DNA from 4 places in the Rhizobium tropici CIAT 899 genome. Region 1 is predicted to be linked to each of the others. Evidence: predicted binding sites of a transcription regulator. Region 1 holds the regulator's gene; each other region holds the start of a gene.

Region 1 (5,060 bases):
AGTCGAAGTCCTTCTTCTGCGCTGCCGTCGGCAGTTCGCCGTAGAGAAGGAGGTAGCAAACTTCGAGGAAATCGCCGTGTTCGGCCAGCTGATCGATCGGATAGCCGCGGTGCAGCAGAACGCCTTCGTCGCCATCGATATAGGTGATGCTCGACTCGCACGATGCGGTGGAGGTGAAACCAGGATCGTAAGTGAAAGTAGAGGTGTTCTTGTAAAGGGCACCAATATCAATGACACTCGGGCCGATGGTTCCGGTCTTGACCGGCAGGTCCACCGTCTTTTCACCCCAAGTTAGTTTCGCGCTTTGTTCCGTCATGCTGATCCTCCAAGATTTGGCGGGATTGACGCCATAAAAAGCGCCAAAAGGTTAAGCGACTACCGACTAGCTATATGATCCAGAGCCTAATGCCAAGTTATCCTAACGCCGAATTGTGCAATGCAGTATCAACTTTTGGGCACTGCAGAAGCGTCCTTTCGTATGCTACGCCGGGAAACCGGTCCAATTGAGCTTTGTTCCCGCCGATTTCAGTTGAATTCACTGTGTGGTGACGGCACAAATCGCGCAGAAGCTGTAATTTGGCGCGGGGGCAGTCAGCGAGTGCCTAATTTGGAGGCATCCGACCAGCAGGAAGAGAGCAGGGACGTTACCGCGTCCCCGCAACCTCGTACCATTTCCGCCGCAATTACCCTTCGCGCCAAAGCGCGACAATGGGAGCGAACACAGGATCAGGCGCCGCTGACGTCGCGTTTCCTGCGTGTTCCGAAGCGCCTTAGAACCGCTGTCCTCGGCTTGATTGCGGAGGAGGCAGCCCATGGCCGTGCTGTTCTTTTCGCGCCGATCTATATGGGTTTGGGTGCGATTATCTGGTTCGAGGCGCAAGTCGATCCGCCCCCGCAGGCGTTTCTCGCGGGCCTCGTTCTGTTTGCTTTGGGCTTTTTGCTAAAGCGCGATGCGGGCAGGCTGTTTCATCACACACTTTTCGCCGGTATGCTCATCTGCCTGGGCATGGCGCTCGCCCAGTGGGAAAGTTGGCGGGTTTCCACCGTCATGCTCGACTCGGCCGTGACGACCACCGTGACCGGGCAGATTGAGCGACGGGAATCCTATGACAATGGGCGCTGGCGCTATGTCGTCCGCGTCGAGGCAACGGAAAAACCCTCTATCCGCCGCGCGCCGCAGCGGGTTACGGTCTTCGTGCGCAAGCAGGCGGAACCGTTCGATCTGGGGGATCGGATCCGGGGCAGGGCGCGCCTGACGCCTCCGGCCGGACCGGCATTGACGGGTCTCAACGATTTTGCCTTCAGCTCTTATTTCAACGGCATCGGCGCGAATGGCTTTGCCTACGGAACGCCGGAATTATTATCACCATCCGGTGACAATGCTGCCGGCTCGTTACTGGATGCGGCCGATATCTGGCTCGCTGGCCTGCGCAACAGCATCGGCGACCGCATCAGGCAAACCTTGGCCGGCGACACCGGCGCCTTTGCAGCAGCGCTTGTCACCGATGAGAGACGTGCGATCTCGAAGGATACGACCGAAGCCCTGAGAATTGCCGGCCTGACCCACATCATTGCAATTTCCGGTCTCAACATGGCGCTGTCGGCTGGCATCTTCTATGTCGGTCTGCGCTATTTCTTCAGCCTGTTTCCCGGTGTCGTGCAGGCCTGGCCGACGAAGAAGTTCGCAGCCTTCGGCGCGCTTCTAACGGTAACTGCCTATTACCTGATTTCCGGATTCGGCGTCTCCGCCGAACGCGCCTTCATCATGATGGCGATCATGCTGGTGGCCGTGCTTTTCGACAGGCCATCCATCAGCTTGCGCAATGTGGCGCTCTCAGCCATCGTCATCCTAGTCTTGTCACCGTCGCAGGTACTCGGTCCCAGTTTCCAGATGTCTTATGCCGCTACGCTGGCGCTGGTATCAGGCTATTCGCTCTGGAAGCGACGGCGGCATCGCGAAAACATCCTGCCGCGCATCCGTCTGTTAAGTCCGCTACTGTTCGTCACACGCTTCTTTGGAGGCGTGATGTCGACCTCGTTCATCGGCGGTGCGTCGACAGCCATTTTCTCGATCGAGCATTTTCACCGGTTGGCGACATATGGACTTGCTGCCAACCTTGCGGCCATGCCCGTCGTCTCTTTCATCGTCATGCCCTTCGGCATGATGGCGATGCTGCTGATGCCTTTCGGAATCGATGGACCATTCTGGAAAGTCACCGGTGAGGGACTGGAGCTTGTGATCGTCATCGCGAAAACGGTGGCGGGATGGGGAGGCGATATCACCTTCGGCCGCCAACCCGGCTGGCTGATGCCGACTTTCATCGCCGGATTCCTGATCATGAGCATGTTGCGGACCCGGCTTCGCCATCTGGGCCTGTTGCTGCTGCTGTCATCTGTCGGGGTGGCCGCGTTCGGCTCTGGTGTGCCGAAGCCGGATCTGATGATCTCGGAAGATGGCATTCTGGTTGCCTTGCGCCAGGACGATATCCTCGCCACCAATCGCGAGAGACCGCAGGCCTTCATCTTCGAGCAATGGCAGAAAGCGCTCGTCGCGGCCGAACATCAACCGCCGACCATGCTTCCGACCGATAGCCGGCTTCCGCAGATCAGTAAGACGGATCGGCATAAGCGATTAAGCAACGAAGAGCAGAAGGCGGTCCGCACCGCAATGGAAGAAGCTTTAGACCGCACCATGCAAGGCAGCTTTGCTTGTCAAAAGGGAGCATGGTGTGTGGCCGTGCTCGAAAACGGCGCCATACTGGTCACCATCGAGAACGCAGCCTATCTGCCCGCGGCTTGCGACACCGGGAGCATTGTTGTGACGCCAATCCGGCTGCGGCTGGACCATTGCCGTTCCGGAGCAACGCTCATAACCGGCGCGACATTGCGCAAAACCGGCTCCATCGAAATGGTGCTTACCTCAGACAAGCCCATTACATCAGCCGCATTCAACAACCCGCAGCGCCCATGGACCAGGCATCGAACCTATGATTGGCGCACCGGCAAATTCGACGCGCCAATTGCAAAGGCACCACCAGTCCTAGACAATTCACCGGTCAGTGATAGCGACGAATAAGGCCAACGAGCTTGCCCTGAACCTTGACGCGATCCGGCCCGAAGATGCGGGTTTCATAGGCTGGGTTCGCGGCTTCCAGCGCGATGGAGGCACCCTTGCGACGGAAGCGCTTCAAGGTAGCTTCTTCATCGTCGACGAGTGCAACGACGATATCGCCGGGATTGGCCGTGGTCGAATTGCGGATAATGACCGTATCGCCGTCGAAAATTCCGGCGTCGATCATCGAATCCCCTCGAACTTCAAGCGCATAATGTTCGCCGGAGCCGAGCATGTCCGCGGGAACGGTAATGTCGTGCGTATTGTTCTGGATGGCCGAGATCGGAACGCCGGCTGCGATGCGACCCATCACCGGCACGGACGCCGAGCCATTATGATCGTCATTTGCCACCTTCGACGGAGCGGGCGGGGCAACGGGCTGCGGCTTGCCGAGGCTGCCTTCGATGACGCTCGGTGAAAAGCCGCGACGCGGCTGAAGGCTGGGATTATAGGCATCCGGGAGCTTGATGACTTCAAGGGCCCTGGCCCTGTTCGGCAGCCGGCGGATAAAGCCGCGCTCCTCCAGCGCCGTGATCAGACGATGGATACCGGATTTGGATGCCAAATCCAGTGCATCCTTCATCTCGTCGAAGGACGGCGGAACACCGGATTCCTTCATGCGTTCGTGAATGAAGAGAAGCAGTTCCTGCTGCTTGCGCGTCAACATCGTCTTGGTACCCCAGAATCAAGAAAAGCCGTGAAACAAATCCAGAACGGACACTATATGTTCCATATGTGTTCCGCAAGTGCTTAAATTTCGGTAAAGCCTTGTAGTGTCAGTTAAATAATTACGACTTGCGAATGGATCGGCTTAGGATGTTGAGACGCTATATAGGCTACAACTATTTGAAAAATATAGGAAATGTCGCCATTTCCGTTATCAGGTTTTACTGCTCGGTCGACGTATTCAGGAAGCGGATCCATATTGGACGTCATTGCTCACGCGCGCTGGGGGTGAGAATCAGCAATCACGTTTGCGAGATTGCTTTCGGTCCTGCCCCTATGCGTTGAGTGTTCCATGCTCCTATCTTGAATTGCGCGGGGGATGGGCGCAAATCTGCTGCCACAGGCAAACAGGAGGAACCATGATTTCGTCACCGCATCCGCTGGATCATCTCGTGCTGCCAACCGTCGATATCGCTCTGGCGCGCGAACGCCTCGGCAAGCTCGGTTTCACGGTGGCTTCGGATGCGCTGCATCCCTTTGGCACGCAGAACGCCTGCGTCTTTCTTGCCGATAAAACCTATCTGGAGCCTTTGGGCGTGGCATCTCCGGAGCAGTGCGAGAAGAGCATCGTGGATGGCAATGTTTTCGTCGCGCGCGATCAGGCTTATCGTTTCCGGGTGGGGGAAGATGGTTTTTCGGCCGTGGTGTTTGGCACGGATGATGCGATGGCGGATGACGAGCGCTTCAACGAGGCGGCGATTTCCGCCGGGCGAATGCTGGACTTCTCCCGTCCGATGAAGATGCCGGACGGAACGGAAACCACGGCCGGCTTTCGTCTCGCCTTTGCCGCTGATCTGCGTGCGCCGGATTTTCTCGCCTTCTGCTGTCAGCGCATCAATCCGCTGCCGGCTGATCGCAGCGTGCTTGAGCGTCACGAGAACTGCGTGACCGGCATTGCGCGGGTAGCGCTTTGCGCGCTGCAACCGGCCGTCTATCGCCGCTTCTTCGAAGACGTTGTCGGCAGCCCGCAAATAACGGAGCATTCCTTCGGTTTGACCATCAAGGCGGCGAACGCCGATCTGGAGATTTTGACGCCGGAAGGAATGGAGGTGTTCTATGATCTGCCTGTTCGCACGAATGATCCGGGGCTCAGAGCGCGGGCAATCCTTTTCAAGACACGCGATCTTTCCGTGACATCGTCGCATTTCACTGCTAACGGCGTCACCTATACGCGTAAGAACAATCGTCTATTGGCGAGGTTGGCGCCCGGTCAGGGCGCATT
Region 2 (5,060 bases), 870 kb from region 1:
GAAGGCGGTCCGCTCCGCTGCCGTCGATCTGGCAATCGCCGCTGCTGAATCGGTGCTTGCCAAGAAGGCCGATGGCAACGTCCAGTCCGGCCTCTTCAGCGACGCCGTGAAGGAAGTGAAGACGCGGCTGAACTAAGCGCCGCGAACATCGAAACTCGAAAGGGCCCTGCTTCTGCGGGGCTTTTTTTGTTTCATGCTCAGTCATGATTGATCATTGCCGCAACGGGAGGCAAGATCGCTGCATGAGGGGAGAGTGGATGCAGTCAACGACTGGCGGCGGACCGTTTCGTCAAGACGATCTCATCGTGAGACCGGCGGCCAGCTGGACGCCGGGCGTCCACGCCTTGCTGGCTGCGCTACATCGGGATGGTTTTGATGCAGCTCCGCATCCGGCTGGATATGACGAGGTCTGGGAGCGGGTAACCTATCTGCCCGGAGATACCGGCGATCTCGATGGCCACGCCGCTATGCGCGGCGAAAAGGCGCTGCGGTCGGCTGCATCGCTACTGCGTCGCTATCACGATTGCTCCGCCCTGTTCGCAAAAAGCCTCGCGGCCAGCCACGCATGGCAACTGCCGGCCCGCTCGCCTTGCGAGGTCATCTGCCATGGGGATTTTGCCCCTTACAATGTCGTCCTGAATGATGGCGAAGTGAGCGGTATCATCGATTTCGAGGCTGCGCATCCCGGTCCGCGAATGTGGGATCTGGCCTATGCCGTCTATCGCTGGGCGCCGCTGTCCTCTGGCGTCGCTATCAAGGGAATGGACACTCTTGCCGCCCAAGTCGGTCGCACCCGTATCTTTATCGATGCCTATGGCCTGTCCGTTAACGAGCGCAGCTCATTGCCTGACGTCATCGTCGAGCGGCTTGAGGCGCTATTGGCTTTCATGGAACGGGAAGCTGCCCGCGGCATTGAGAGATATCGCCGGAATCTCCAGGAAGGACATGATCGCATCTACAGGGAAGACATCGCCTATATCAGAAAATGCTCGACTGAAATCGTCGCCGGACTGACGGGCTGAGTTTCAAACGGCCTCTTTGCGCAGCGGGCGGAAGCTCATGCGGTGCAGCGGGCAGGGACCATGCTCCTCGATGCCAGCGCGATGCTGAGGAGTGCCATAGCCGGCATGGGCTGCAAAACCATAGGCTGGAAAGACAATGCCCGCGCGCGCCATCATCCGGTCGCGGGTCACTTTGGCGACGATCGATGCGGCAGCGATGGAGAATGAGCGCGCGTCTCCCTTGACGACGGCCTTTCCCGGGCATGCAAGCCCGGCTGGCACATCGAGCCCGTCGGTCAGCACATAGCTTGCCGGCACGGCAAGTCCGCAAATGGCGCGGCGCATCGCATCGAGGCTTGCCTTGCGGATATCGGTCGTGTCGATACGACCGGCACTCGACGAGGCGATAGAGACCGTTGCTGTTGCGAGAATCTCCACGAACAGCTCTTCACGTCTGGCCGCGGTCAGCTGTTTGGAATCGTTGAGCCCAGCGGGAATACGCTCAGCGTCTAGAATGACGGCGGCGGCGACCACCGGTCCGGCAAGCGGGCCTCGGCCTGCCTCATCGGCTCCGGCAACCGGCCAATGGCCGGCCCGGCGCGCAATCAGCTCCAGCTCAAACGTGGGAACGAGCGCGGCTTCCTCGAAAAGCATTGGAGAATCGGGTGATGTGCTGCGTGTCATGCGGCGAAGCTCGCACACCACCCGATCTCCTGCAAGCCCCCGGTGGATCAGGGCGGCGAACCCGGGGGACTTTTCCAGCGGGGTCAGGGAAAACCCGCAAGGAATATCAAAGCAGCGACAGTTGCACGCCGCTGCCGTCTGGCGGCACGAACAGATCGTCGCGCAAAGCGATATTGCGGCGCGTAAGCTCGAGCCGGCGCGTCGCCATTTCGAAGCGGCGGCTGATCTGCCAGGCATAAGGCCCGGCGCCCTTCATGCGCTTGCCGAACTCCGCATCGTAATCCTTGCCGCCGCGCATCGAACGGATCAGTGACATGACGTGGCGATAGCGATCCGGATAATGCTGCAGCAGCCAATCGCGAAAGAGCGGGCTCACCTCCAACGGCAGCCGCAAAATGACATAGCTTGCCTCCTGCGCGCCGGCCGCCTTGCCCGCATCGAGAATGCGCTCGATTTCGTGATCGTTGAGGGCAGGGATAATCGGCGCCACCATGATCGCGGTGCGAATGCCGGCCTCGTTCAAAGCCTGGATCGCCTCCAGCCGCCGTGGCGGCGTCGCCGCCCGGGGCTCCATGGTGCGCGCGAGCTTGCGGTCGAGCGTCGTCACCGATATTCCCACCCGCACTAGGTTCTTGGCGGCCATCTCCTTTAGAATATCGATATCGCGCATGACCAGCGCCGATTTTGTGACGATAGCAACGGGATGGTTCGCCCGGTTCAGGACTTCGAGAATCTGGCGCATGATCCGCCATTCCTTCTCGATCGGCTGGTAGGGATCGGTATTCGTCCCTATGGCGATGACACGCGGCTTGTAGCCCGGCTTTGCCAGTTCGCGTTCCAGCAGCTTGGCCGCATCCGGCTTGGCAAATAGCTTCGATTCGAAATCCAGCCCCGCTGACAGGCCCATATAGGCATGTGTCGGCCGCGCGAAGCAGTAGATGCAGCCGTGCTCGCAGCCGCGATAAGGGTTAATCGATCGATCGAAGGGTATGTCGGGCGATTCGTTACGGGTAATGGCCGTGCGCGGCTTCTCCACTTGCACTTCGGTTTTGAAAGGCGGCAGCTCTTCCCAGCTCTGCCAGCCGTCGTCGAAAGCCTCGCGCCGCTGCGGCTCGAACCGGCCGCTCGGGTTCAATCCGGCGCCGCGTCCGCGCCGACGCTCGACGTCGACCCTGAGACCGGCATCGGCGATCAAAGCATTGGCAACATCTGCCGTATTGGCGGGCGCGAAAGCGGCCTGCCCTGCAAGGGACTGCTCGTTCATCGGTAGCTCCAGGGCGGCTCATGCCATCGCATGCCGCGTCTAAGATGATTAAATTCCTATCCGACAAATGAGAACATTGCAAGAACAAAAATCCGAAATCACCATTTTCCACCTCGTTGAGAGGAGGTATTAGGCGATACCGGCGCCGAAAGTTTCCGGCGGCATATGATGCTTTTCTTAAACGTTTGGAGCCGAAGGTTGGGTGCTGGCAATAAATTGTGCGCCGCTCTATAAATGGGCAATGTTGACGGTCATCATCGAATGCCAGGATCACGAACCCGAGCTGGCGCAGACATTGGCGGCATTGGTGGCAGGCGCGGTCGAGGGGCTGGTCAGCGACGTGGTCGTGCTCGATCACGGTTCGAGTGATGGCACATCGAAAGTGGCGGATGCTGCCGGCTGCCGCTTTTACTCGCAGTGGGATATCAAGGACATATTGCGGGCGGCGCGCGGCGAATGGCTGTTGCTGGTCGAGCCGGGCGCGCGGCCGCAAGCGGGCTGGATCGACGAGGTCGCCGAATATGTCTCCCTGAACAAAGGCCCGGCGCGGTTTACCGCGTCGCGCGGCTATCGGCGCCCCTTTCTGAAGCGGATCGGCCGCCGTTCGCCGCCATTGGAATTGGGCCTGCTGCTTTCGAAGCACCAGGCCATCGCGATCGCCAGGTCGGGCATGCAGCTCGCGGAATTTGCCAAGGGCCAGAAGGGCCGCAGGCTTTCAAGCGAACTTATTCCCTCCTGGGTGGCGCGCGCGGCGCGATAGGGCCTAGAGCATTTCCGCTTTTCTTCGGATCGCGAAAACGCTCTATCTTCTTGTTTTTACGCAGCTCCGGACGCAAAACCGCTTCGCAATTTTGCTGGAACTGCTCTAGCGTTCCGCAGATTCCATTTGTAAACGCGGGAATAGCTGCGATAATTCGTGTGTGGCGGCACCTTACGCGTGTCGCGTTGGTGACCGACCATGAAGATGCCGATATCAGGCGGAATTGGTCAGCGGAATTCTCCTTTTTCGCCGGGATTTCGGCGAAAGGAGGTGCGTTATGAAACGCACGATGCTCTACCGCCTCATGGCAACCCTCTTCGTTGCAAGTGCAATTCTTTTCCCCGGCAATGCCGCCGCTCAGGTAACCTTGGCCTGTGCCAAGCGCGTCGATATCGTCGCGTTTCTTGGCGACCATCTTTCGGAAAAGCTTTCGGCTGTCGGCAAGCTCGATCAGAGCACGATCGTTGAGATCTATGCTGCTGAGGGCGGCAACTGGACACTGCTGATGAGCGACGTATCCGGCCGGAGCTGCATCATACTCAGCGGCGATTCCTGGGAATCAATTCCTGTCCTGCCGAAGGCATGACCGCCACGCCATATCGCAGCGAGTAGAAGACCTATCTCGAGCCGGCGCCGCGCTTCAGATGCTCGTCGAGGCGCGGCATGATCTCCACGAAATTGCAGGGCATGTGGCGATAGTCGAGCTGCGCCTTCAAGATGCCGTCCCAGGCATCCTTGCAGGCACCGGGAGAGCCCGGCAACACGAAGATGAAGGTGGCATTGGCCACACCGCCTGTCGCCCGCGACTGGATGGTCGCCGTGCCGATCTTGTCATAGGAGATGCGATGGAAGACTTCCGAAAACCCATCCATCCGCTTCTCAAACAAAGGCTCCAACGCCTCGGGCGTGACGTCGCGGCCAGTAAAGCCCGTGCCGCCGGTGGTGATGACGACATCGACGGTATCATCCTTGGTCCAGACTTCCACCTGCGCGCGGATGCGCTCCTTGTCATCCGGAACGATGGCGCGGGCAGCAAGCCTGTGGCCCGCCTCCGCAATGCGGGCAACCAGCGTATCGCCGGATTTGTCGTCGGCGAGCGTGCGCGTATCGGAAACGGTCAATACTGCGATGCCGATGGGAATAAAGGATCTTTCGTTGACCGGACCTGCCATCATGCCTCTCCCGCGATCGTCTCCGTTACCTGGAAATACCAGTCCGGTCTCTGCCTGTGAAGCGAGGCGGCGGCTTTCTTCGCCCGTTCGGCATCGGCGAAGATGCCGAAACAGGTGGCGCCCGAGCCGGACATGCGCGTCAGGATTGGGGATTCGCTTTCGATCAGTCCGGAAAGCAC
Region 3 (5,060 bases), 1.4 Mb from region 1:
CCAGTGCTGTCGTTCAGGGCATGCCGGTCGGCGCGGGTTTTTCCGCAGGCTTCGCCAGTGAGGCGGCGGGGGCTAAGACGCGGGCGACGACCGTCTTTGCCGCCATCGGCCTGACAATCCTGATTGCCTGTGCCGGACCACTGGTGGCGCTTCTGCCGGAGCCGGTGCTGGCCGCTGTCGTGATCGCGGCTCTGACGCATGCGCTCGACCCCAGTCCTATCCTGCGGCTCCGCCGCCTGCATCGCGATTTCTACGTGGCATTGGGCGCCGCCATCGGCGTGCTCGCTTTCGGCGTCCTCAACGGCATGCTGCTGGCTATCGCCCTTTCGCTTGCCGCCATGATGCATCGCCTGGCATCCCCGTATATCGCCCGTTTGGGACGGCTCAACAACAGCCATGACTTCGTCGATGTCAGCAGACATGACGACGCCGCCGAGATACCGGGCATTGCCATCTGGCGCCCCGGCGAAACCCTGTTTTTCGGCAATGCCGATACGATCTTCGGCGAGATATTGTCCGGCAGCCGCAGTGAAGCCGGGTTGCGGGCAGCCATCCTCAGCCTGGAGGAGAGCTCCGATATCGACAGCACGGCGATGGACGCGTTGATGGAGTTCGACAGCGCGATGCAGCGAGCCGGCCTCCGTCTTCAGTTTGCCCGGGTGCACGACCGCGTTCGCGATCTCATGACGGTCGCCGGCATTGCCGACGTCGACAAGCGCTGCAGCTTCAGCGTCGATGATGCCGTCGCCGCGGTGATAGCTGAAGGGAAACCTCCAAAGGCGTGAGCGGCCGCTCAATCATGCAAAGTCCAATAGCAGAGATGATCGTGCTTGGCCTCTCCCTGCAGGCTGTTGATGAGGACGAAGTCTCTGGCGGTCCACCTCACAGGTTCCTCGAGCATGATGTCGGGAACGAGATGTCCCTGATAGAGCAGCGTCATATGCGGCTCGACGGCGCTCTCCTTGGCTGGCGCAATGCCCGTGAGCCGCATGGCATCGGCCAGTTCCTGATGGAGCGCCTTCAGTTCGGCATTCCCGTCCTTGCTCCAAAGGACAAGTGGGCGGTTGTCGCCCTTGCCGAAGCTGACTGCTCGATCGAAGACGACGGGAAAGGGCGGCTTCCTCACCCGAGAGGCAGCTTCCATCGCCGCAAATGCCACTTCCTCGGGCAAGCAGCGAAACGAGCCGATCGGGTAGAGCGTCACATGAAAGAGATCGGCCCGACGCGGCTTCGTGGAAAAGCGGTGCTGCCGGCGAAGATGTCCTGCAAGCGCATGACTGCGTGCGGCAATTGCCGCATCGGGCAGGAGGGCGAAATAGAATTCATTGATCGGCCCTTGATCGATTGGCGGCGGTGTTCTCGTATGCGCTCCGCCCGCAAGATAGAGCGAAAGCTGCCCATTGTTCTTCATGGTCACTGCAAAGCTGTATCGCTTTGTCCTCCTGCTTTTTGACCGCAAAACGATAGGATAAAGCAGTTGCTAATTCAAGAACAAAACTAGAACAAATCTTGGAGGCTTTCCGTTGCAAGCGTTACCAAAAAAGCGATCGAATAAAAGGACGGCCTGATCTGTTCATTCCAGGTTCGGGCCTGCGTGCCCAATCCCACCCAAAGGAATCACGATCATGTTCACCAGATCAGTCTTTGCAGCCGTTGCTTTCGCTCTCATCGGCTTTGGTATTGCTTCTTGCTCCACCTCGGGAGATCACAATTCTGGTGGCGGCATGACGCTGAACGCTCCTCCCACCGGTGGCGGATATTGATATCCATGTTCGCGAATCCCTGAAGGCCCTTTAGACCGTTATCAAAACGGTGGTAATTCTCGTTGCCTGCAAGAATCGGGTTGAATTCGGCGCTCCCGAGGACGATTTTCATGACAAGTGGAAACACGGGAGGTTTCGTCATGAACGAGACAAGCCAGAATTACCTGATCTTCGAAACCGCCGGCGGCTTCTGCGGTATCGCCTGGAACGAGGTCGGCGTGCTGCGCTTTCAATTGCCGACAAGGGATGCGGGCGCGACCGAGCGCCTGCTTCTGCGCCGTCTGCCGAATGCGCAGCCCGGGACCCCAAGCGCGGACATCGCTGCAGTGGTTGCCAAGGTGAAGCGCTATTTCGCGGGCGAGGAGATCGACTTTTCCGACGTCACGCTCGATCTCGGCGAGCAGAACGCCTTCTTCAGGCAGATCTACGATGCCGCCCGCCAGGTCGGCTGGGGCCATACGACGACCTACGGCACATTGGCCAAGCAGCTCGGCGTAGGGCCGGAAGCTGCGCGCGATGTCGGGCAGGCCATGGCGAAGAACCCGGTGGCGCTGATCATTCCCTGCCATCGCGTTCTGGCGGCAGGCGGCAAGATCGGCGGCTTTTCCGCGCCGGGCGGTTCCAACTCCAAGGCTCGTATGCTGGAGCTGGAAGGCGTTCAGCTCGCGCCGTCAAAACCGGTACAGCAATCGCTCGGGTTTTAGGCCACGAAGCGGCCCGAGGAGTAAGCAAGATGGACCGAGAGGGCGGTTACTGAGTGAAACCGCTCTCCTGTTCAATCGCCAATTTTACCTCGCGATAGTGCTCTGTCAGCTTCGCCAGATCGAAGGCCCGGTTGAGGCCGCTCGGGTTCGGCAGTACCCAAATCGAAGCGCCCCCAAATTTTTCCGCTTGCCGCCCCCATTCGACATCGGCCCGGAGGCTGATGGCGGCATAGGCCGCTTTGCCGAGAAACGCCAGATTAGCCGGCGCCAACTTCCTGATCTTTTCTTCGAGCACTGGAGCGGCGGCAATGTAATCGCTCCTTTTCAGCTCGCTGGCGCTTTTCGTCGGGCGGGAAACCGCCGATGTCAGGCCAAGGCCATATTGCAGCATCTCGCGCTCTTCCTCCGCGCGCAGCAGGCGAGGGATGAAGCCGGCAAGGTGCAGGACCCGCCAGAAGCGGTTGCTGCGGTTCGAGAAGTTATGTCCGTCGCGATGTGCGGTAAGCGCAGGGTTCAATCCGCAGAAGATTACCGAGAGGTCCGGTGCCAGGATTTCGGCAAGCCCGCTTGCTTGCTCCGGTACGTCTGTCGGCTCATTCAGGGTCTTCGTTGGGGCATCATCCTGCATCTCGGATTTCTCGCGAAAGCGGCGGCAAGCGCGCCGCCTTCGTCACGCTAGCCGATAAGCGACCGGCCGGCCAAGGGATAAGAGGCCTGATCTGCCCCTGCCTGCCTGAATCCTGCCGGCCTTCACGCATCACACAACAGTGGGCGGGCCGAACCACGTGGTCAGCGCCTCCGGAAGCCCCAACTGGGTCTCCTCTCCAACCCAGGCCACATATCCGTCCGGCCGTATCAATACCGCAGTGGGTGCGTCAACCGCGCCGATCGCCGGAAGTTCCCATGGTCCGGCATATTGGGCGTCAATCGATTGCACCTGATCCGCCCAAGGGGCGATATCGAAGCTCTCAGGCTCGCCGAGATTGAGCAGCGCAGGCTGGCCTCCGTGCAGCAGGTCGAAGAGCCGCATCCGGCCCCGGGCGGTGGTGAGGTCAAGATCGGGCATGCGGCGGCCGAGCAGCGGTTGCCCCTCGCCGAGATCGTAGTGAATATCCAGGCCGGACATCATCGCGGCGTAGCGCCGGCGCGGCTCGTCCATGGCGAGGCATTCGGCCATCGTCTCACGGAGGATCTGCGTGCGTTCGTCGGGGCGGCGTAGCGCGACCGAGACCAGGATATTGCGCAGCACACGGGCGGCGATCGGATGGCGCTCGGCGTGATAGGTATCGAGCAGGCTTTCCGGCGATATGCCCTTGATCACCTGGGCCAGTTTCCATCCGAGGTTTACGGCATCTTGCACACCAATATTTAAGCCCTGTCCGCCATCCGGGGGATGGACATGCGCGGCGTCCCCGGCGAGAAGCACGCGGCCCTTGCGATAGGATGCCGCCTGTCGCGCCGCATCCGTGAATCTCGAAATCCAGCGGGGGGTATGGGCACCATAATCGGTGCCATAGACGGCGATAAGAGCCTCGCGGAGATCGCTGAAGCTCGGCTCGCTCGAGGTATTCACCTGCCGCTCCGTCAGCATCACGCCGATCGGTCCTGTCTCAGGATGGATGACCTTCCCGTCGCGGATTTCGTATTCGAACCTGCCGAGGGAATGCATGCCAAGCGCATCGTGACGAATGCCCAACTCCGGCTCCTCGGTCATGTCCACCTCGGCGATCAGATTGCTGACGGTCGCATCCCATCCGGGAAAATCGATGCGGGCTGCCTTGCGGATCAGGCTGCGCCCGCCATCGCATCCGACCAGATAGTCCGCTCGCAGCGTCGTCCCATTGGACAAATGGACATCGACGCCGCTGGCGTCCTGCGCGAAGCCGGTAACCTCCATGCCGTAGTGGATTGGCACGTTGAATTCGCCGACCCAGTCGGCAAGGATGCGCTCTATATGTTTCTGGCGCAGCCCCAGACCGTAATTATGCCTGGTGGGGAAGTCGCTGATATCGAGGCGCACCGAGGCGAAGCTTGCCACCTGCGCTATATGTCCTTGTGAAAGGAACCGGCCGGCAATGCCGCGCTGGTCGAAAATTTCGATGGTGCGCGCATGCAGACCGCCGGCGCGCCAGCCGACAAGCTCCTGATTGGCACGCCGCTCGATGATCGCGACGTCTATGTCCGCCAAGGCCAATTCGCCCGCCAGCATCAGCCCTGTCGGACCGGCGCCGGCGATAACCACCGCATGTTTCGTAACAGGCATAGTCATGTCCATGCTCCCGCTTTTTCGGTTTGCATCGGCATTTGTAAGGGAGGAGCCGGGTCTTGACGCAAGTCCCTTGTGCGCCACATATGTAGACTAGAGAGAGCGAATACCTGCTCTCGTGGTCGAATATCGACCTGCGAAATCCTTCGCGAAACGCCTGTCTCCCCATCCAATAAGATATTTGATCCGCGCCCTAACGCGTTGTTATTGTGCACTTTGGAACCAAAGGTCGTGCGAGATCGTTTGTCTTTGACATTATACGACGCTGACGTCGTGCCCGGCCGGCTGGGTAAGCGGCGCATTTGAGGAGCAGCTCATCATGAATAT
Region 4 (5,060 bases), 1.3 Mb from region 1:
GATCGCCAAGGCCGAAGAGCTGGCCGCATCGCTGCCGGATGCGATCATTCCGCAGCAGTTCGAAAATCCCGCCAACCCGGAAATCCATCGCAAGACGACGGCCGAGGAAATCTGGAACGACACCGAAGGCAAGGTCGATATCTTCGTTTCCGGTATCGGCACCGGCGGCACGATCACCGGCGTCGGCCAGGTGCTGAAGGCCCGCAAGCCCGACATCAAGGTCATTGCCGTCGAGCCGGCGGATTCGCCCGTTCTTTCCGGCGGCAATCCCGGCCCGCACAAGATCCAAGGCATCGGCGCCGGCTTCGCACCGAAGGTTCTCGATACGCATGTCTATGACGAGGTGGTGACCGTCAGCAACGACGAGGCATTCCAGCAGGCGCGGCTCGTCGCCAAGCTTGAAGGCGTGCCGGTCGGCATTTCCTCAGGCGCGGCTCTGACGGCGGCTATCAAGGTCGGCCAGCGCCCGGAAAACGAAGGCAAGACCATCGTCGTCATCATCCCCTCCTTCGCCGAACGCTATCTGTCGACGGCGCTGTTCGAGGGTCTGGGGGGCTGAACTAACGGCAGCAACTGATTGGGAAAGGGGTGCTGCGGCACCCCTTTTTCATTTTGAGCGGGCGGATGTGACCGGGCGACAGCTGAGCATCGAATTTTCAGGCATGCGCGGCCAGCCGCTCTCCAGCGATGCGATAGGAGATGGCTTCGGCGAGGTGGATGCGCCCGACGGTCGGTTTATCGTCGAGATCGGCAAGCGTGCGCGCGACCTTGAGAATGCGATGATAGCCGCGGGCGGAGAATTTCATCTTCTCGGCCGCGTCGCGCAGCAATTGCAGGCCAGCGGCATCCGGCTCGGCAATGGTTTCGATCATCGCGGTCGAGCAGCGGGCGTTGGTGCTGACATCCTTCATGCCGGCTCGTTCGAAGCGTTCCCCCTGCCGTTCGCGGGCGCGGGCGACACGGAGCGCGACATCGGCGCTGCTTTCCGCTGATGTCGGCCGGATGAGGTCGGCGGCGGAGACTGCCGGCACATCGATGCGGATATCGATGCGATCGAGCAATGGACCGGAAATGCGGCCCTGATAATCTGAAGCGCAGCGCGGCCCACGGGCGCAGGTGTGGCCCGGTTCCCCAGCCATGCCGCAGCGGCACGGGTTCATCGCCGCCACGAGCTGGATGCCGGCCGGATAGGAAACCCGGTGATTTGCTCTCGCAATGACGCATTCGCCGGTTTCCAGCGGCTGGCGCAACGCATCGAGCGCCTGCGGCGAAAACTCCGGCAGCTCATCGAGGAAAAGAATGCCGTGATGGGCGAGCGAGACTTCACCCGGCCGGGCGCGAAAGCCACCACCAACAAGGGCGGCCATGGTGGCGGAGTGATGCGGCGCGCGATAGGGCCGCCGGTCGGAGAGTTTGCCGCCGGAAAGCTGGCCGGCGATCGAATGGATCATCGACACCTCCAGCAGCTCGTTCGTCGACAGGGGTGGCAGGATCGACGGCAGGCGGGAGGCGAGCATGGATTTGCCGGAGCCGGGAGGCCCGACGAAAAGTAGATTGTGCCCGCCGGCGGCGGCCACTTCCAGGGCCCGCTTGGCGCTTTCCTGCCCCTTGATATCGGCAAGATCGGGCAGATTGGCAGCGCTGGCGCGAATGGAGGGCTCTGGCCGCGAGAGGACCTGCGTGCCGCGAAAATGATTGGCGAGCGCGATCAGGCTGCGTGGCGCCAGAATATCGATCTCCTTGCCGGCCCAGGCGGCTTCCGGCCCGCTTTCTGCAGGGCAGATCAGCCCCTTGCCCATGGCATTGGCGGCAATTGCTGCGGGAAGAGCACCGGCAACGGGTGCGATCGTGCCGTCGAGATTGAGTTCGCCGATGACAGTGTAGGAGGACAGGGCATCGGCTGGGATCGCGCCGAGCGCTGCCATCAGACCGAGCGCGATCGCAAGATCGAAGTGGCTGCCCTCCTTGGGCAGATCCGCCGGGGCGAGATTGACGGTTACTTTCTTCGGCGGCAGCGCGAGGCCGGAGGCGTGCAACGCCGCCTGAACCCGCTCCCGGCTCTCGGCCACGGCCTTATCGGGCAGGCCGACGATGTGCATCAGCACCTTGCCGGGTGCGATCATCACCTGCACTTCGACGGGTACACCCTCGATGCCCTGAAACGCCACCGTACTGACGCGCGCTACCATGCCCTATCCCCTGTCGCCGAACCCGTTTGCCGTTACGTGCCCCGATCAGCAAACTTCGGGTTGCAATCTGGCATAAGAAAAAGAATGAAACAAGAACAATAAACGAACAAAAACTTCACCAAGCACGTCGAAATCATCGATATGCCTGGGTGACTATGATCGTTCAGCTGAAAGCGTGGGAGCAACTGCCGATCAGGCCCGCTTGGCTTCGATCGCATCCCAGAGCAGGCTGGCGATATCAGCGCCGCCGAAACGCTTGACTTCGCGGATGCCGGTCGGCGACGTCACGTTGATCTCGGTCATATAGTCGCCGATGACATCGATGCCGACGAGCAGGAAGCCGCGCTCCTTCAGGGCCGGTCCGATGCGCTTGCAGATTTCCTGTTCGCGCGCCGTCAGCTCCGTGGCTTCGGCGCGGCCGCCGACATGCATGTTGGAGCGGGCGTCATGTTCGGCCGGCACGCGGTTGATCGCGCCGACGGCCTCGCCATCGACAAGGATGATGCGCTTGTCGCCCTTGCGCACGTCGGGCAGATATTGCTGGGCGATGAACGGCTCGCGGAAGAGCTGGCCGAACATTTCGAGAAGAGACGAGAGATTGCGGTCGTCGCGGGTCGAATGAAAGACGCCGGCGCCGCCATTGCCGTAGAGCGGCTTCAGAATGATGTCGCCCATCTCATCGCGGAAGCGGCGGATTTCAGCCGGATCGCGGGTGATCAGCGTCTTCGGCATGAGATCGGCAAATTCGGTGACGAAGATCTTTTCCGGCGAATTGCGGACCCAGGCCGGGTCATTGACGACGAGCGTCTTCGGGTGGATGCGCTCGAGCAGATGCGTCGAAGTGATATAGGCCATGTCGAAAGGCGGGTCCTGGCGCAGCAGCACCACGTCCATTGTCGAGAGATCGACGCGCTCCGGCTCGCCGAGCTCGAAGTGATCGCCCTTGACGTCGCGCAGGATCATCGGCTCGACGGAGGCATAGACCTTGCCATCGCGCATGCTCAGCCGCTCCGGCGTATAGTGGAAGAGCTTGTAGCCGCGGTTCTGCGCCTCGAGGCTCATGGCAAAGGTGGAATCACCCGCAATGTTGATGCTCTTCACATGGTCCATCTGGACCGCAACATTCTTGATACCAGCCATAAGTCAGCCCTCGCTCGGATTTGCGGACAGATGTAGGTCGGCCCGCATGCAAACGCAACGGCTATTCAATGGCTTCCGCCGGAGGTTTGCTCGACAGGCTTGCCGCACTCAGGCGGCAAGACCCTGTGTGCCGCCCTGCCGAACGAAGTTGCGCAGGCGGTAAGCCATGGTCAAAGGCTTCGGGAACGGCTTGCGCAGAAAGGCAACCTTGCGCAGGTAGCGATCGATGCGCCATGTCGCCCAGGTGCCGCCGGCAAAATAGGCGACATCGCCGGCGCTGAGCGTCCGCTCAACGCCGTCTTCCGTGGTAATATGCACCTCGCCTTCGAGGATCATCACGGTTTCGTCCCAGCCGAAATACCAGCGGAACTCGCCGGCCGTACAATCCCACAGCGCGGTCATGGCTGCATCGTCCTGCCCGCGCGAATGCTCGGCGATGCGGGCGACGGGATCGCCCGCCAGGATCCAGGACGGCTCGATCGGCGCCGGCTTCATTTCCATTTCATTGCTGGCGCCAGCCACGAAGCTTTTCGACCGCGGCAGCGCGACCACGGCCGGGACGGCACGCGCGGCAAAGGCCGCCATGCTCGCCAACATCAGTTTCAAGACCATGCAATCCCCCAATTCCATGCGCGTCTGCGATCTCATCGCATGGAAGCGGTAACGGCGCGGTTCATGAAACCCAGTGCATTTTAACGATTGCAGCGATCAGGCGGAAAAACCTTCGATTGTGCAAACGACCATATCGTGGTCGGAGAGCGGCTTGCCCTCTTCATTGAGGGAAGAAACAAGATGGCTTTCACCGATCTTCAAGCCGCGGGTGATGAACCAGTCGAGCTTCATGGCACGATCGGGGAAACGGGTGATCAGGCTCGGGCGCGTGCTCGTTTGATCGAGCGGGCCGCCATGGCATTCAAAGCCGCGGCCCTCGGCCATGGCGAACAGCGTATCGGTCGCGTAATCGCCGCCAGTATGATTGCCGGTATTGAGATCGCCGCCGATCAGGATCGGCAGGCCCGGCGCTAAAGCTTCGACCTCATCGATCAATGCCGCCAACTGCCGCTCCCGATAGGCCGCGGTCGCAACACTTTCGAGGTGAACGGAAACCGCGACCATGGGACCCGCCTCTGTCTCGACGATGGCGCCGACGGCGCAGCGATCGCCGATGCGCGGCTGCTCGTTGCTATCGTTGAACCAGACGGCCTCGCCGGGCAGACGGATCATGAAAGCATCCTTCAGGGCAACGGAGGCCATCAGGGCATTGCCGTGAAAGCCCTTCTCGTTGAAATCGTCGCGGCAGTAGGAGCGCTCGATTTCCGAGCCAAGACTGAGTTCGAGAAACTCGACACCATAGGCATGTTTCATGCCGAGTTCGCCGGCGATGATCGCGGTCGGGTCGCGCTGCTCGGTGCGGGCCATGCCCAGATCCATTTCCGACAGCAGCACCAGCGGCGCGCCGGTTTCCCGCAGCTTGGCCGCACTTTCCTCGGGAAAGAGGCAGCGTTCGAGATTCCAGGCCGCGACGGTAAAGGGGAAGAACAGAGCCTCGGTCGTGGTACCCGTCCCGCCGATGCGCACCGTATTCAGGCAGACGAGCGATGCGAGCTTCTCGGCATGAACGGCCGGAGTTTTTTCTAGAGAGACAAAGCTCTTTCGCTCCTCCTGCGAAGGAACGGTGAATGCGGAGACGGTGTAGCGGATCATGATCAAGCCTGTCGAAATGAGTTCATG

What was found. Region 1 encodes LexA, which represses DNA repair genes until DNA is damaged. Its sites were predicted from a motif close to TGTTCNNNNTGTGTTCNG; they were not measured.
Region 2: a site for LexA is predicted at 3,019-3,036, ahead of RTCIAT899_RS04155 (PA0069 family radical SAM protein). Genes of this name have one in related genera too.
Region 3: a site for LexA is predicted at 1,488-1,505, ahead of RTCIAT899_RS01805 (2'-5' RNA ligase family protein). Genes of this name have one in related genera too.
Region 4: a site for LexA is predicted at 2,281-2,298, ahead of RTCIAT899_RS01985 (YifB family Mg chelatase-like AAA ATPase). Genes of this name have one in related genera too.

The regions. Positions count from the first base shown of each region.
Region 1 covers NC_020059.1:1,729,234-1,734,293, forward strand. Annotated here, with positions in the region: gene gltA (citrate synthase) at 1-316, opposite strand, end outside; gene RTCIAT899_RS08480 (ComEC/Rec2 family competence protein) at 608-3,076, shown strand; gene lexA (transcriptional repressor LexA) at 3,057-3,779, opposite strand; gene RTCIAT899_RS08490 (VOC family protein) at 4,198-5,060, shown strand, end outside.
Region 2 covers NC_020059.1:857,887-862,946, forward strand. Annotated here, with positions in the region: gene RTCIAT899_RS04140 (F0F1 ATP synthase subunit B) at 1-136, shown strand, start outside; gene RTCIAT899_RS04145 (phosphotransferase) at 258-1,022, shown strand; gene RTCIAT899_RS04150 (ribonuclease HII) at 1,026-1,685, opposite strand; gene RTCIAT899_RS04155 (PA0069 family radical SAM protein) at 1,792-2,949, opposite strand; gene RTCIAT899_RS04160 (glycosyltransferase family 2 protein) at 3,191-3,709, shown strand; gene RTCIAT899_RS04165 (hypothetical protein) at 3,987-4,295, shown strand; gene moaB (molybdenum cofactor biosynthesis protein B) at 4,327-4,881, opposite strand; gene RTCIAT899_RS04175 (4-(cytidine 5'-diphospho)-2-C-methyl-D-erythritol kinase) at 4,881-5,060, opposite strand, start outside.
Region 3 covers NC_020059.1:376,643-381,702, forward strand. Annotated here, with positions in the region: gene RTCIAT899_RS01800 (SulP family inorganic anion transporter) at 1-785, shown strand, start outside; gene RTCIAT899_RS01805 (2'-5' RNA ligase family protein) at 794-1,411, opposite strand; gene RTCIAT899_RS33465 (hypothetical protein) at 1,626-1,763, shown strand; gene RTCIAT899_RS01815 (methylated-DNA--[protein]-cysteine S-methyltransferase) at 1,904-2,467, shown strand; gene mug (G/U mismatch-specific DNA glycosylase) at 2,514-3,095, opposite strand; gene RTCIAT899_RS01825 (FAD-dependent monooxygenase) at 3,225-4,736, opposite strand; gene RTCIAT899_RS01830 (lipid-binding SYLF domain-containing protein) at 5,053-5,060, shown strand, end outside.
Region 4 covers NC_020059.1:407,358-412,417, reverse strand. Annotated here, with positions in the region: gene cysK (cysteine synthase A) at 1-559, shown strand, start outside; gene RTCIAT899_RS01985 (YifB family Mg chelatase-like AAA ATPase) at 657-2,189, opposite strand; gene gshB (glutathione synthase) at 2,382-3,329, opposite strand; gene RTCIAT899_RS01975 (cupin domain-containing protein) at 3,438-3,941, opposite strand; gene RTCIAT899_RS01970 (exonuclease/endonuclease/phosphatase family protein) at 4,038-5,033, opposite strand.